Regions from separate parts of the Streptomyces sp. NPDC002730 genome, predicted to be linked through region 3. Evidence: riboswitches for the same ligand, from Rfam matches in the RefSeq annotation. Region 3 holds a riboswitch; each other region holds the start of a gene.
What was found. Region 3 has a riboswitch for cyclic di-AMP ahead of ACFYXH_RS10845 (transglycosylase family protein). Riboswitches for the same ligand answer to the same signal wherever they lie in the genome.

Region 1 (4,168 bases), on a different contig from region 3:
GAGGACGCTAAACCTGGGGGTCACGGGAAAGAGGCGTAAGGACCGATGTTGGCCAAAGGTGGACATGAGGGTGCGCCTTGTGAGAGCCCTGCCCATGGTGCCGGACCGCAATTCCGTACCGGAGTGACCGATGAGGCGAACGAGGCCCACCTGCCCGGAGAGCGGTGGTATGGGGGCGGCTAGGCTCCGCCTCATGGACGTACTCATCAATGTCTTCGTCGCCCTGCACATCATCGGCATCGCGTCGCTGCTCGGCGGCTTCCTCACTCAGATGAAGGCGATGGGCGCGGGAGAGGCACGCTTCATTCCGGCGATGCTGCACGGCGCGCTGACGATGCTGGTCACGGGCGTGGCGCTGGTGGGCCTCAACCAGGCGGACGACCAGGCGGTGAACAACCTCAAGATCGGCATCAAGCTGGCGGTGCTGATCGTGATCCTGGGCCTGGTGTATGTGAAGCGGGACGAGGAGAAGGTGGAGAAGGCGCTGTTCGGGGCGGTGGGCGGACTGACGGTCGCGAACATCTTCATCGCCACGCTCTGGACGTGAGAACGCCGCTCCCGATGTGAGAGCGGCGTTCTCCGTACGTGGCACGTCTTCCGTACGTGGTCTTCCGTACGTGGCCTTCCGTGCTGGGAACGCCCGGGCGCGGTCGGGTCCGGGCGTTCCCCTTGTTCGCTGTGCCAGTTGTTCCGCTATGCCGGACGCACGCTGCCGTAGATCGGCATGTAGTAGATCGACTCCTCGCGGACGTTCGCGCCGGGCTTGGGCGCGTGGATCATCTTGCCGTCGCCGATGTAGATGCCGACGTGGCTGATGTCGTCGTAGAAGAAGACCAGGTCGCCCGGGAGCAGATCCTGTGTCGCGATCCGCTTGCCGACCTTCACCTGGTCCCAGGTGGTGCGCGGCAGATCCACGCCGGCCGCCTTCCAGGCGGCCTGGGTCAGTCCCGAGCAGTCGTACGAGCTCGGCCCCGTGGCGCCCCAGACGTACGGCTTGCCCATCTGCGAGCGGGCGAACGAGAGGACCTTGTCGGCCTTGGCCGCGTACGCACCACCGCTGGAGCCGGTGCCTGTACCCGTACCTGTGCTGGTGTCGCCGCCCGGCTGCTGCGCCTGCTCCCGGCGCTTGCGCTCCGCCTCCGCGTCGGCCCGGGCCTTCGCCTCCTCCTTGGCCTTGGCCTCGGCCTTGCGGCGCGCCACTTCCTCCTTCTCGCGCTCGATCGCCGCGAGCCGCGCCTTCTCCTCGGCGGTCAGCTTCGACAGCAGCGAACGCGCCTCGCTCAGCTTCGCCTGGACTTCCTGCTTGCTGGTGCGCAGCGCCTTCTGGGAGTCCGTGAGCGACTCGAGGCTCTTCGTCGCCTCCGCGCGTTGCTTGGCGGCTGCGGCCCGCTGGGTCTCGTAGTCGTCGATGACGGTGCGCTGACGGTCGGTCATCCGGTCCATCAGCTGTGTCTGGTCGAAGTACGCCTGCGGGCTGTCCGCGAGCAGCAGGGCGGCGGTCGGGGTGACCGCGCCCGTGCGGTACTGCGCGGCCGCGTAGTTGCCGAGCGTGCGCCGGGACTCGTTCAGCTTGTCCGTGCGCTTCGCGGCGTCGTCGAGCAGCTGGTCGACCTCGCGCCGCTTCTCGTCGGTGGATTCCTTGGCCTTGTTGTACTTCTCGGTCGCGGTGCCGGCCTGCCGGTACAGGTCGTCGACCTTCTTCTGCACCTCTTCGACGGAGGGCTTCGGCTCGGTGGGCGCGGCGTTGGCGCTCTGCGTGGACAGCAGGGTGACGGAGGCGAGGGCAGCCGTCGTGAACCCGACGGCGGGGGAGTTGGTGCGTAGTCCTGCCATTCCGGCAATTCCGGTACGGGTACGCGGTTTGCGATGCGACGCCAAGGCCGGCATCTCCTTCTTCCGTGGACCGCCTACCGGGTTAGCTGTCGGGTTCGGGCGGAACGGAAGGTCGCCCTACGGACCGAGGGGGGAACGGTCCGATTCACCCCAGGTTGTGCATGGTGGGTCCCCGGCTCCGAACTCCCGTGAAGAGAGCTCGAATTCGGCGCAGGCCGCCCGATTCGGCGCGAGTCGCCAGGGGGGTACGGGCCGCCTGATCGAGCACGCTAGCCAACTCGTGTGGTTGCTGTGAAGGTTGATGTTCGATATGTCCGATACATTTTCGTGACCTTCGCGGCTGAGTGAGGAGTCGCTCACGGGCCGGTGCCGCGTGACAGCGCAGCGGAGCGGCCTGATCGCGTAGCGTCGTCGGGCTCGTCGTCGGTCTCGTCACCCGAGTCGCTGCCCGAGTCGTGCCGGAGCCGCTCTCGGAGTCGTATCGCAATGCGGCCGCGGGCTGTCAGTGCGGCGGCCTAGACTCGTAGAGCGATGAGCAGCCTCTTTGACGACAGCTTCCTGGCGGACCTCCAGCCCAGCGCGGAGCAGCACCCGCCACCGCCCGAGGACTCGGCCCCGGAGGAGATCCCGGACGATCTCTTCCAGGGTGCATTTGACGTGCCTCCGGCCAGGGACCCGTACTACCGCGACGGCGCCCCGCGCACCGTCGTGGACCCCGCCGCCCTGCTCGAGGGGCTGAACGAGCAGCAGCGTGCCGCCGTTGTGCACACCGGGTCGCCGCTGCTCATCGTGGCCGGCGCCGGGTCCGGCAAGACCCGGGTGCTGACCCACCGGATCGCGCATCTGCTGGGGACCCGCAGCGTGCACCCCGGCCAGATACTGGCGATCACCTTCACCAACAAGGCCGCCGGCGAGATGAAGGACCGCGTCGAGCAGCTCGTCGGGCCGCGCGCAAACGCCATGTGGGTCATGACCTTCCACAGCGCGTGCGTCCGCATCCTGCGCCGGGAGTCCAAGAAGCTCGGCTTCACCTCGTCGTTCTCGATCTACGACGCCGCCGACTCCAAGCGACTGATGGCACTGGTCTGCCGCGATCTGGACCTCGACCCCAAGAAGTTCCCGCCGAAGTCCTTCAGCGCGAAGATCTCGAATCTGAAGAACGAGCTGATCGACGAGGAGACCTTCGCCGACCAGGCCGTCGACGGTTTCGAGAAGACGCTCGCCGAGGCCTACCGCATGTACCAGGCGAGGCTGCGCGAGGCCAATGCCCTGGACTTCGACGACATCATCATGACCACCGTCCACCTCCTCCAGGCCTTCCCGGACGTCGCCGAGCACTACCAGCGGCGCTTCCGGCACGTCCTGGTGGACGAGTACCAGGACACCAACCACGCTCAGTACACGCTCGTACGCGAGCTGGTGGGGACGGGCTACGAGGACCTGCCTCCGGCCGAGCTCTGCGTGGTCGGCGACGCCGACCAGTCGATCTACGCCTTCCGCGGCGCGACCATCCGTAACATCCTCCAGTTCGAGGAGGACTACCCGGACGCGACGACGATCCTGCTCGAGCAGAACTACCGCTCGACGCAGACGATCCTCTCCGCCGCCAACGCCGTCATCGAGCGGAACGAAAGCCGCCGGCCCAAGAACCTCTGGACCAACGCCGGCGCCGGCGCGCAGATCACGGGCTATGTCGCGGACACCGAGCACGACGAGGCGCAGTTCGTTGCCGACGAGATCGACCGGCTGACGGACGCGGGCGACGCGAAGGCCGGCGACGTCGCCGTCTTCTACCGTACGAACGCCCAGTCCCGTGTCTTCGAAGAGATCTTCATCCGGGTCGGGCTGCCGTACAAGGTCGTCGGCGGAGTGCGCTTCTACGAGCGCAAGGAGGTCCGGGACGTCCTCGCGTATCTGCGGGTCCTCGCCAACCCCGAGGACAATGTCCCGCTGCGCCGGATCCTCAACGTCCCCAAGCGGGGTATCGGCGACCGCGCGGAGGCGATGATCGACGCGCTCGCGCTGCGCGAGAAGATCACTTTCCCGCAGGCGCTGCGCCGTGTGGACGAGGCGTACGGCATGGCGGCCCGCTCCGCCAACGCCGTGAAGCGCTTCAACGTGCTCATGGAGGAGCTGCGTACGGTCGTCGACTCGGGCGCGGGTCCGGCGGTGGTGCTGGAGGCCGTCCTCGAGCGGACCGGATATCTCGCCGAGCTGCAGGCATCCACCGACCCGCAGGACGAGACCCGTATCGAGAACCTTCAGGAACTGGCCGCCGTGGCGCTCGAGTTCGAGCAGGAGCGCGGCGAGGAGGACGGTGCGGGCACGCTCGCAG
Region 2 (4,168 bases), on a different contig from region 3:
GAGCCTCTGACAACGCCGACCTCGACCCGTCGTTGGGCCGTTCTCGGCCGGGAACTTCGCCAGGTGTCAGATCGCTTGCATACAGTGGCAGGACTTCTCCATATCGCGATCGAAGGGACGTACATGCCCATGGGTCACACGGCCACAGCGCAGGCCGGTTCCGGCGGCCTGACAGCGACCGAGCACCGCCTGGCCAACGGCCTGCGTGTGGTGCTCTCCGAGGACCACCTGACCCCGGTCGCCGCGGTCTGCCTCTGGTACGACGTAGGTTCGCGCCACGAGGTCAAGGCCCGTACCGGCCTTGCTCACCTTTTCGAGCATCTGATGTTCCAGGGCTCGGGCCAGGTCAAGGGGAACGGCCACTTCGAGCTGGTTCAGGGAGCCGGCGGCTCGCTGAACGGCACCACCAGCTTCGAGCGCACCAACTACTTCGAGACGATGCCCACGCACCAGCTGGAGCTCGCCCTCTGGCTGGAAGCCGACCGCATGGGCTCGCTGCTCGCGGCTCTCGACGACGAGTCGATGGAGAATCAGCGTGACGTCGTCAAGAACGAGCGCCGCCAGCGGTACGACAATGTCCCGTACGGCACGGCCTTCGAGCGGCTGACGGCTCTGGCCTACCCGGAGGGCCACCCGTACCACCACACGCCGATCGGCTCGATGGCCGATCTGGACGCCGCGACCCTCGAGGACGCGCGCACGTTCTTCCGTACGTACTACGCGCCGAACAACGCCGTGCTGTCGGTCGTCGGCGACATCGACCCGGAGCATACGCTCGCCTGGATCGAGAAGTACTTCGGCTCCATCCCGTCCCACGAGGGCAAGCAACCGCCGCGCGACGGCTCCCTCCCGGAGATCATCGGCGAGCAGCTGCGCGAGGAGATCGTCGAGGAGGTCCCGGCCCGGGCGCTGATGGCCGCCTACCGCCTGCCGCACGACGGCACGCGCGAGTGCGACGCCGCTGACCTGGCGCTCACCGTCCTCGGTGGCGGTGAGTCCTCGCGGCTGCACAACCGCCTGGTGCGCCGTGACCAGACGGCCGTCGCGGCCGGCTTCGGTCTGCTGCGGCTGGCCGGCGCCCCTTCGCTGGGCTGGCTGGACGTCAAGACCTCCGGCGGTGTCGAGGTGCCGCAGATCGAGGCCGCGGTCGACGAGGAGCTGGCGCGGTTCGCCGCGGAGGGTCCCACGCCCGAGGAGATGGAGCGGGCGCAGGCCCAGTTGGAGCGCGAGTGGCTGGACCGGCTCGGCACGGTCGCCGGCCGCGCCGACGAACTGTGCCGGTACGCCGTGCTGTTCGGCGACCCGCAGCTGGCGCTGACCGCCGTGCAGCGGGTGCTGGACGTCACCGCCGCAGAGGTGCAGGCGGTCGCCAAGGCCCGGCTGCGCCCGGACAACAGGGCGGTGCTGGTCTACGAGCCCCTCTCCGCGGACAACGGCGACAGCGACAGCGACGAGAACGACGAGCGCGAAGGGGCGGACCAGTGAGCGACGCTGCCGTGACCATGGAGTTCCACCCGCAGCCGAAGGCCGGCGCCGCCCGCCCCTGGGCGTTCCCGGCCCCCGAGCGCGGCACGCTGGACAACGGCCTCACCGTGCTGCGCTGCCATCGCCCCGGCCAGCAGGTGGTGGCCGTCGAGATCTGCCTCGACGCCCCGCTGGACGCCGAGCCGGAGGGCATCGACGGCGTTGCCACGATCATGGCGCGCGCCTTGTCGGAAGGCACCGACAAGCACACCGCCGAGGAGTTCGCCGCCGAGCTGGAGCGCTGCGGCGCCACCCTCGACGCGCACGCCGACCACCCGGGAGTCCGCGTCTCCCTGGAGGTCCCGGTCTCCCGGCTGCCGAAGGCGCTCGGCCTGCTCGCCGAGGCGCTGCGCGCGCCGGCCTTCGCCGACAACGAGGTGGAGCGGCTGGTACGCAACCGGCTGGACGAGATCCCGCACGAGACGGCCAACCCGGCCCGCCGTGCGGCCAAGGAGCTCTCCAAGGAGCTCTTCCCGGCCTCCCTGCGTATGTCGCGCCCCCGCCAGGGCACGGAGGAGACGGTCGCCCGTATCGACTCCGCGGCCGTACGGGCCTTCTACGAGGCGCATGTCCGGCCCGCCACCGCCACCGCGGTGATCGTCGGCGACCTCACGGACGTCGATCTGGACGCCGTGCTCGCCGACTCACTCGGCCCCTGGAAGGGCGACAGCGCCGAGCCCCGTCCCGTACCGCCGATCACCGCCGACGAAACCGGCCGTGTGATCATCGTGGACCGTCCCGGCGCCGTCCAGACGCAGCTGCTGATCGGCCGCATCGGCCCGGATCGCCACGACCGCGTCTGGCCGGCCCAGGTGCTCGGGGCGTACTGCCTGGGTGGCACTCTCACCTCGCGCCTTGACCGCGTGCTGCGCGAGGAGAAGGGCTACACCTACGGCGTACGGGCCTTCGGCCAGGTGCTGCGCTCCGCTCCCGACGGGTCGGGCGCCGCGATGCTCGCCATCAGCGGCTCCGTGGACACCCCGAACACCGGACCCGCGCTGGACGACCTCTGGAAGGTGCTGCGTACGCTCGCGGCCGAAGGTCTGACCGACGCCGAGCGCGATGTCGCCGTGCAGAACCTGGTGGGTGTCGCCCCGCTGAAGTTCGAGACGGCCGCCTCCGTCGCGGGCACGCTCGCCGACCAGGTCGAGCAGTTCCTCCCGGACGACTACCAGGCGCAGTTGTACGTACGCCTGGCCGAGACCGGCACCGTCGAGGCGACGGCCGCGGCCGTCAGCGCCTTCCCGGTGGACCGTCTTGTCACGGTGCTCGTCGGCGACGCCTCGCAGATCGAGGAGCCGGTCAAGGCGCTCGGCATCGGCGAAGTGACGGTTGTCACAGGCTGATTGAGGATATCCGGCAGACAGCTCAAAACGGGCAAGCGGAACCCCGGCGTCCCTCGTGATGCCGGGGTTCCGCCTTATGCCCGTTTTGTTGGAGAGGTTGCCTGTCTGCCCTGTGGCGTGCGCTACAAAAGGGCCTGTCTGTTTGGCGATTGAAAGACGGCCCGCCTAGCGTCGGTCCGGCTGTCCGCCAGTAGCCCGCCGCATCCGCGGCATCGGACAGTCATCGCCGAGTCCCCGTCTGGCGCGAGCCTGGGGAGCCGGGGACCCACTCAGTCCCTGGGGTGAATCGGGCGCCTTCGCACCTGCGGAGGGGCCCGTAGGAGACCTTCCTGCTCCGAACCCGTCAGCTAACCCGGTAGGCGAGAAGGAAGGAAAGGATCAGCCACTTCATGGCGTTCACCCGTGCCACCGGGAAGCACCGTGCCCCGAGCCGCATGACGCGCAAGAGGGCGAACATCGCCGGCGTCGCGGCTCTCGCCACCACCGGCGTCATCGGAACCCTCGCTTCCCCGGCACTTGCCGCCGAGACCGGCGCGACCACCGTCGAGGACACCGGCCTGACCCAGATCGTGGCCGCCGACTCCCTCGCCGACCAGATCGCCGACCAGGCCGCCGCGCAGAAGCAGGAGGCCGCCGAGGCCGAGGCGAAGGCCGAGGCGAAGCGCAAGGCCGAGGCCCGCGCCAAGGAGGCCCGCCAGGCCAAGGAGCGCGCCGCCCGGGAGGCCGAGCGCAAGCGCCTCAACTCCTTCGTGGCGCCGATATCCCACTCGTACGTGTCCACGGGCTACAAGACCGGAGGCTCCATCTGGTCCTCCGGCAGCCACACCGGCATCGACTTCCACGCCGCGTCCGGCAGCACCGTGCACGCGGTCGGCTCCGGCACCGTCGTCGAGGCCGGCTGGGGCGGCGCATACGGCAACAACATCGTGATCAAGATGAACGACGGCTCGTACACGCAGTACGGCCACCTCTCGTCCATCAGCGTCTCGGTAGGCCAGTCGGTGACCCCGGGCCAGCAGATCGGCCACTCCGGCTCGACCGGCAACACCACTGGTCCGCACCTCCACTTCGAGGCTCGCACCAGCCCCGAGTACGGCTCCGACATGGACCCGGTCGCGTACCTGCGCGCGCACGGCGTCAACGTCTGATCCGACGACGGGGCCGATGCCCGGTCCCGCGTGCTTCCCGACGGCCCCGGCTCACCGCCGGGGCCTTCGGTGTTTGCCGCCCCGCCGGAGTTCTGGCCAAAAGATATCCATGGATTCCGGTCTCCCATCGGAAAATCCCGCCCACTGCAA
Region 3 (4,168 bases):
GGGGAAGACGGGGATCCCGGGCGAGCGCAAGGCCGAGCTGATGACGCATCTGCTGAACATCGACCCGCCCGACCACACCCGGTTGCGGCGGCTGGTGTCGAAGGCGTTCACTCCGCGCCGGGTCGCCGAATTCGCGCCGCGGGTGCAGGAGTTGACGGACCGTCTCATTGACACCATCTTCGAGAATCAGCACAGCACGGAGAAGGGGGAGGCGGACCTCATTCATGAGTTCGCGTTCCCACTCCCCATCTACGCCATCTGCGACATGCTCGGAGTCCCGCGCGAGGACCAGGACGACTTCCGCGACTGGGCGGGCATGATGATCCGGCACGGCGGCGGTCCGCGTGGCGGTGTCGCTCGTTCTGTGAAGAAGATGCGTGGCTATCTCGCCGAACTCATCCACCGCAAAAGGGAAGATCCGGGCGACGACCTCATCTCGGGCCTCATCCGCGCCAGTGACCACGGCGAGCACCTCACCGAGAACGAGGCCGCCGCGATGGCCTTCATTCTTCTCTTCGCGGGCTTCGAGACGACGGTCAATCTCATCGGCAACGGCGTGTACGCGCTGCTGCGCAACCCGGCGCAGCGGGAGCGGCTCCAGGCCTCCCTCGCGGCCGGGGAGAGCGAGCTGCTCGCGACAGGTGTCGAGGAACTGCTGCGGTACGACGGGCCGGTGGAGCTCGCGACCTGGCGGTTCGCCACGCAGCCGCTCAGCCTCGGCGGACAGGACATCGCCGCCGGCGATCCCGTACTCGTCGTACTCGCCGCGGCCGACCGGGACCCGGAGCGGTTCACGGACCCGGACATTCTCGACCTCTCCCGGCGCGACAACCAGCATCTCGGGTACGGGCACGGCATCCACTACTGCCTCGGTGCGCCGCTCGCCCGGCTGGAGGGGCAGACGGCGCTGGCGACGCTGCTCCGCAGGATGCCCGACTTGCGGCTTGCGGGAGATCCGGCCGATTTGCGGTGGCGCGGGGGGCTCATTATGCGTGGATTGCGCACTCTGCCCGTTGAGTTCACACCTCGATAGATCTGACGGAGCGTCAAGACTGTGACTTTCACGTGATCTCCGCTGCATCGACTTGTGACCCGCGTTCGAATGCGGCTACCTTCACCGTCGTCCCACCAGTCACATCTGTGGTCAGGCCTGTGGTCAGGTCCGCAGCCATGGCTGTAGTCACGTCTGTAGTCACGCGAAAGGCAACCGCATGCGCTCCGGGAACGGACGACACCGCCGACCCCGCCAGGCTCCGGCCATCGTCGTCGCGGCAGGGGTGACTGGATCGGCCATCGCCATCCCGCTGCTCGGCGCCGGATCGGCCTCCGCCGCCGACGCCTCCACGTGGGACCGCGTCGCGGAGTGCGAGAGCGGCGGCATGTGGAGCGCCGACCTCGGCAACGGGTTCTACGGCGGTCTGCAGCTCTCGCAGGAGACCTGGCAGGACTTCGGCGGTACGGCGTACGCGCCCACCGCCGACCTCGCGAGCCGCTCCCAGCAGATCGCGGTCGCGGAGAAGGTCCTCGACGCGCAGGGTCCCCAGGCGTGGGCCACCTGTTCGCTGCTGTCGGGGCTGACGAACGACGGCGCCGCGACCGGCGTCGACCCGGGCGCCATGCCGTCGCCGGGGCAGAGCACCCCCGCACCGCCGGCCGCGTCCGCGGAGCCCTCCGCCGGGACCTCCGGGTCCGCCGAGCCGTCCGCCGAGCCGTCCGCGGACTCCTCCGCGCCGGCGAGCCCCAAGGCGTCGACCCAGCCGTCCGGGTCGGCGAACCCGGGTGCGGGGCAGGACGCCGACGCCGACAGCGGCACCGGCAAGCACCGTGGCGCCCCGGAGGAGACCGAGCCGGGCAATACGGACAATCCACGCGAAGATGCCCGCCATGCCTCGCGAGGTGACGGTGCGACACGTGACGAGGTCGACAAGACCGGCAACACCGACAAAGCGGACGCCCTGCCCGGCGAGTACACCGTCCGCCCCGGCGACAGCCTGTGGGCCATCGCCGACGAGCAGAAGCTGACCGGTGGCTGGTCCGCGATCTATGAGGCGAACCGCGAGACGGTCGGCGCCGATCCCGATCTCATCCTCCCTGGCCAGAGCCTCGATCTGGACGTGAAGTAGCGGCAGTTCGCCAACGTATGTCCGAGTTTGTACAACTGAGACATGGGTCTCTTTGTCCCAACTGGCATATCTCGCCCCTCGGGTCCGGTTGTTCCGCTTCTCACCTGCGGAAACGAGAGTTCCCTGAGCAGTGAAATGGGCGATTTCTCCCCGATGTTCATCTTTGGATATCGGGGAGAGCTGTGTCTACGGTCTGAACCGCTCGCCACCGCGGGCACCACTGACCGTCACGCCGAATCCTGCCGCCGGTCGGGGGGACTAGTCGTTCGCACAGAGCGCCGAAGGCAGGAGCGGGGGACCCAAGGTAAGCGCCGGGCCCGGCCGTTGAGAGCAGTTCGCAACGGCCGACGGACCGGCTTGGGGTGAAGCCGCGCGCAGGACGCGCGGCCGGGCAACTCACTTGGCCCGAACCCGACAGCTCACCTCGTAGGCGTCGGTGAGGAGACGTTCCATGCTGTTTTCCAGCAAGAACAAGCACCGCCGCCCGACTGTTCTTGATCGGACTGCCCGCATCGCCGCGCTCGCCGGTGTCACCGGTGCCGTCGTCGCCGCCCCGCTGATGGGCGCCACCTCGGCCTCCGCCGCGACCGCCTCCGAATGGGACAAGGTCGCCCAGTGCGAGGCCGGTGGCAACTGGTCCATCAACACCGGCAACGGCTTCTACGGCGGCCTGCAGTTCTCGGCCTCCACCTGGGCCGCGTACGGCGGCACGGCGTACGCCTCCTCCGCCGACCAGGCCTCCAAGTCCCAGCAGATAGCGGTCGCCGAGAAGGTCCTGGCCGGCCAGGGCAAGGGTGCCTGGCCGAACTGCGGCGTCGGCCTGTCCAACGCCGCCTACAACGGTGGCTCCGGCACCACGCAGCAGGCGCAGCCTGCCCCGAAGCCCGCCCCGAAGCGCGCCGAGGCTCCCACCACGCGCTCCGAGCGCCCCGCCGCCCCGGCGAAGTCCGCGCCCGCCGCCAAGGGCTTCAAGAAGGGCGACGGCGAGTACAAGGTCAAGGCCGGCGACACCCTCGGCACGATCGCCGAGGCCAAGAAGGTCAAGGGCGGCTGGCAGAAGCTGTTCGACCTCAACAAGGACATCGTCAAGGACTCCGATGTGATCTTCCCGGGCCAGCAGCTCCACCTGAGCTGACCCCCCGGGTCCCAGACCCCCGGTGCAGCTCCACCTGAGCTGACCCCGGGTCCCAGACCCCCCGGTCCGGCGCGTCTCCCCCCCCCGTACGCGCTGGGCCGGGGCTCTGTCTGTCCCGGTCGCTACCCGTCGTTACCGGTCCCTGTCGGGCCCTCGTGGCGTTACCCGCAGGTAGTTCACGTGCTGTTTGTCCTGGGCCGCGAGTCTTCGGGGCGTTTTTCGTCCCAGCGGGCGGGCAACGGCTGGCCGATGCCGTGGAGCCGGTTAGGCTCATGTCGCAAGGCCAAGAGACCCTGCACTTCTCGCGTCACATCCCAGAAGGAGATGCTCGTGCCGTCCATCGACGTCGTCGTAGCCCGGGAAATCCTGGACTCCCGAGGCAACCCCACGGTCGAGGTCGAGGTTGGCCTCGACGACGGCAGCACGGGCCGTGCTGCTGTTCCGTCCGGCGCCTCCACCGGTGCGTTCGAGGCTCTTGAGCTCCGCGACGGTGACCAGAACCGCTACCAGGGCAAGGGCGTCGAGAAGGCCGTCCTCGCCGTCATCGAGCAGATCGGCCCGGAGCTCGTCGGCTACGACGCCACCGAGCAGCGCCTGATCGACCAGGCGATGTTCGACCTGGACGCCACTCCGGACAAGTCCTCCCTCGGCGCCAACGCCATCCTCGGCGTCTCCCTCGCCGTCGCGCACGCCGCCTCCGAGGCCTCCGACCTGCCGCTCTTCCGCTACCTCGGTGGCCCGAACGCGCACCTGCTGCCCGTTCCGATGATGAACATCCTGAACGGCGGCTCGCACGCCGACTCCAACGTGGACATCCAGGAGTTCATGATCGCGCCGATCGGCGCCGAGTCCTTCTCCGAGGCCCTGCGCTGGGGCGCCGAGGTCTACCACACCCTCAAGTCCGTCCTGA

Region 1: it holds a riboswitch for cyclic di-AMP, as region 3 does, so the genes downstream of both, ACFYXH_RS01620 (NlpC/P60 family protein) here and ACFYXH_RS10845 (transglycosylase family protein) in region 3, are expected to answer to the same signal.
Region 2: it holds a riboswitch for cyclic di-AMP, as region 3 does, so the genes downstream of both, ACFYXH_RS38070 (M23 family metallopeptidase) here and ACFYXH_RS10845 (transglycosylase family protein) in region 3, are expected to answer to the same signal.

The regions. Positions count from the first base shown of each region.
Region 1 covers NZ_JBIAQG010000001.1:314,691-318,858, forward strand. Annotated here, with positions in the region: gene ACFYXH_RS01615 (hypothetical protein) at 194-547, shown strand; gene ACFYXH_RS01620 (NlpC/P60 family protein) at 694-1,887, opposite strand; cyclic di-AMP (ydaO/yuaA leader) riboswitch at 1,889-2,054, opposite strand; gene pcrA (DNA helicase PcrA) at 2,365-4,168, shown strand, end outside.
Region 2 covers NZ_JBIAQG010000020.1:75,740-79,907, forward strand. Annotated here, with positions in the region: gene ACFYXH_RS38060 (M16 family metallopeptidase) at 124-1,485, shown strand; gene ACFYXH_RS38065 (M16 family metallopeptidase) at 1,503-2,870, shown strand; cyclic di-AMP (ydaO/yuaA leader) riboswitch at 3,085-3,247, shown strand; gene ACFYXH_RS38070 (M23 family metallopeptidase) at 3,260-4,018, shown strand.
Region 3 covers NZ_JBIAQG010000003.1:566,032-570,199, forward strand. Annotated here, with positions in the region: gene ACFYXH_RS10835 (cytochrome P450) at 1-1,033, shown strand, start outside; gene ACFYXH_RS10840 (transglycosylase family protein) at 1,212-2,123, shown strand; cyclic di-AMP (ydaO/yuaA leader) riboswitch at 2,390-2,571, shown strand; gene ACFYXH_RS10845 (transglycosylase family protein) at 2,575-3,258, shown strand; gene eno (phosphopyruvate hydratase) at 3,583-4,168, shown strand, end outside.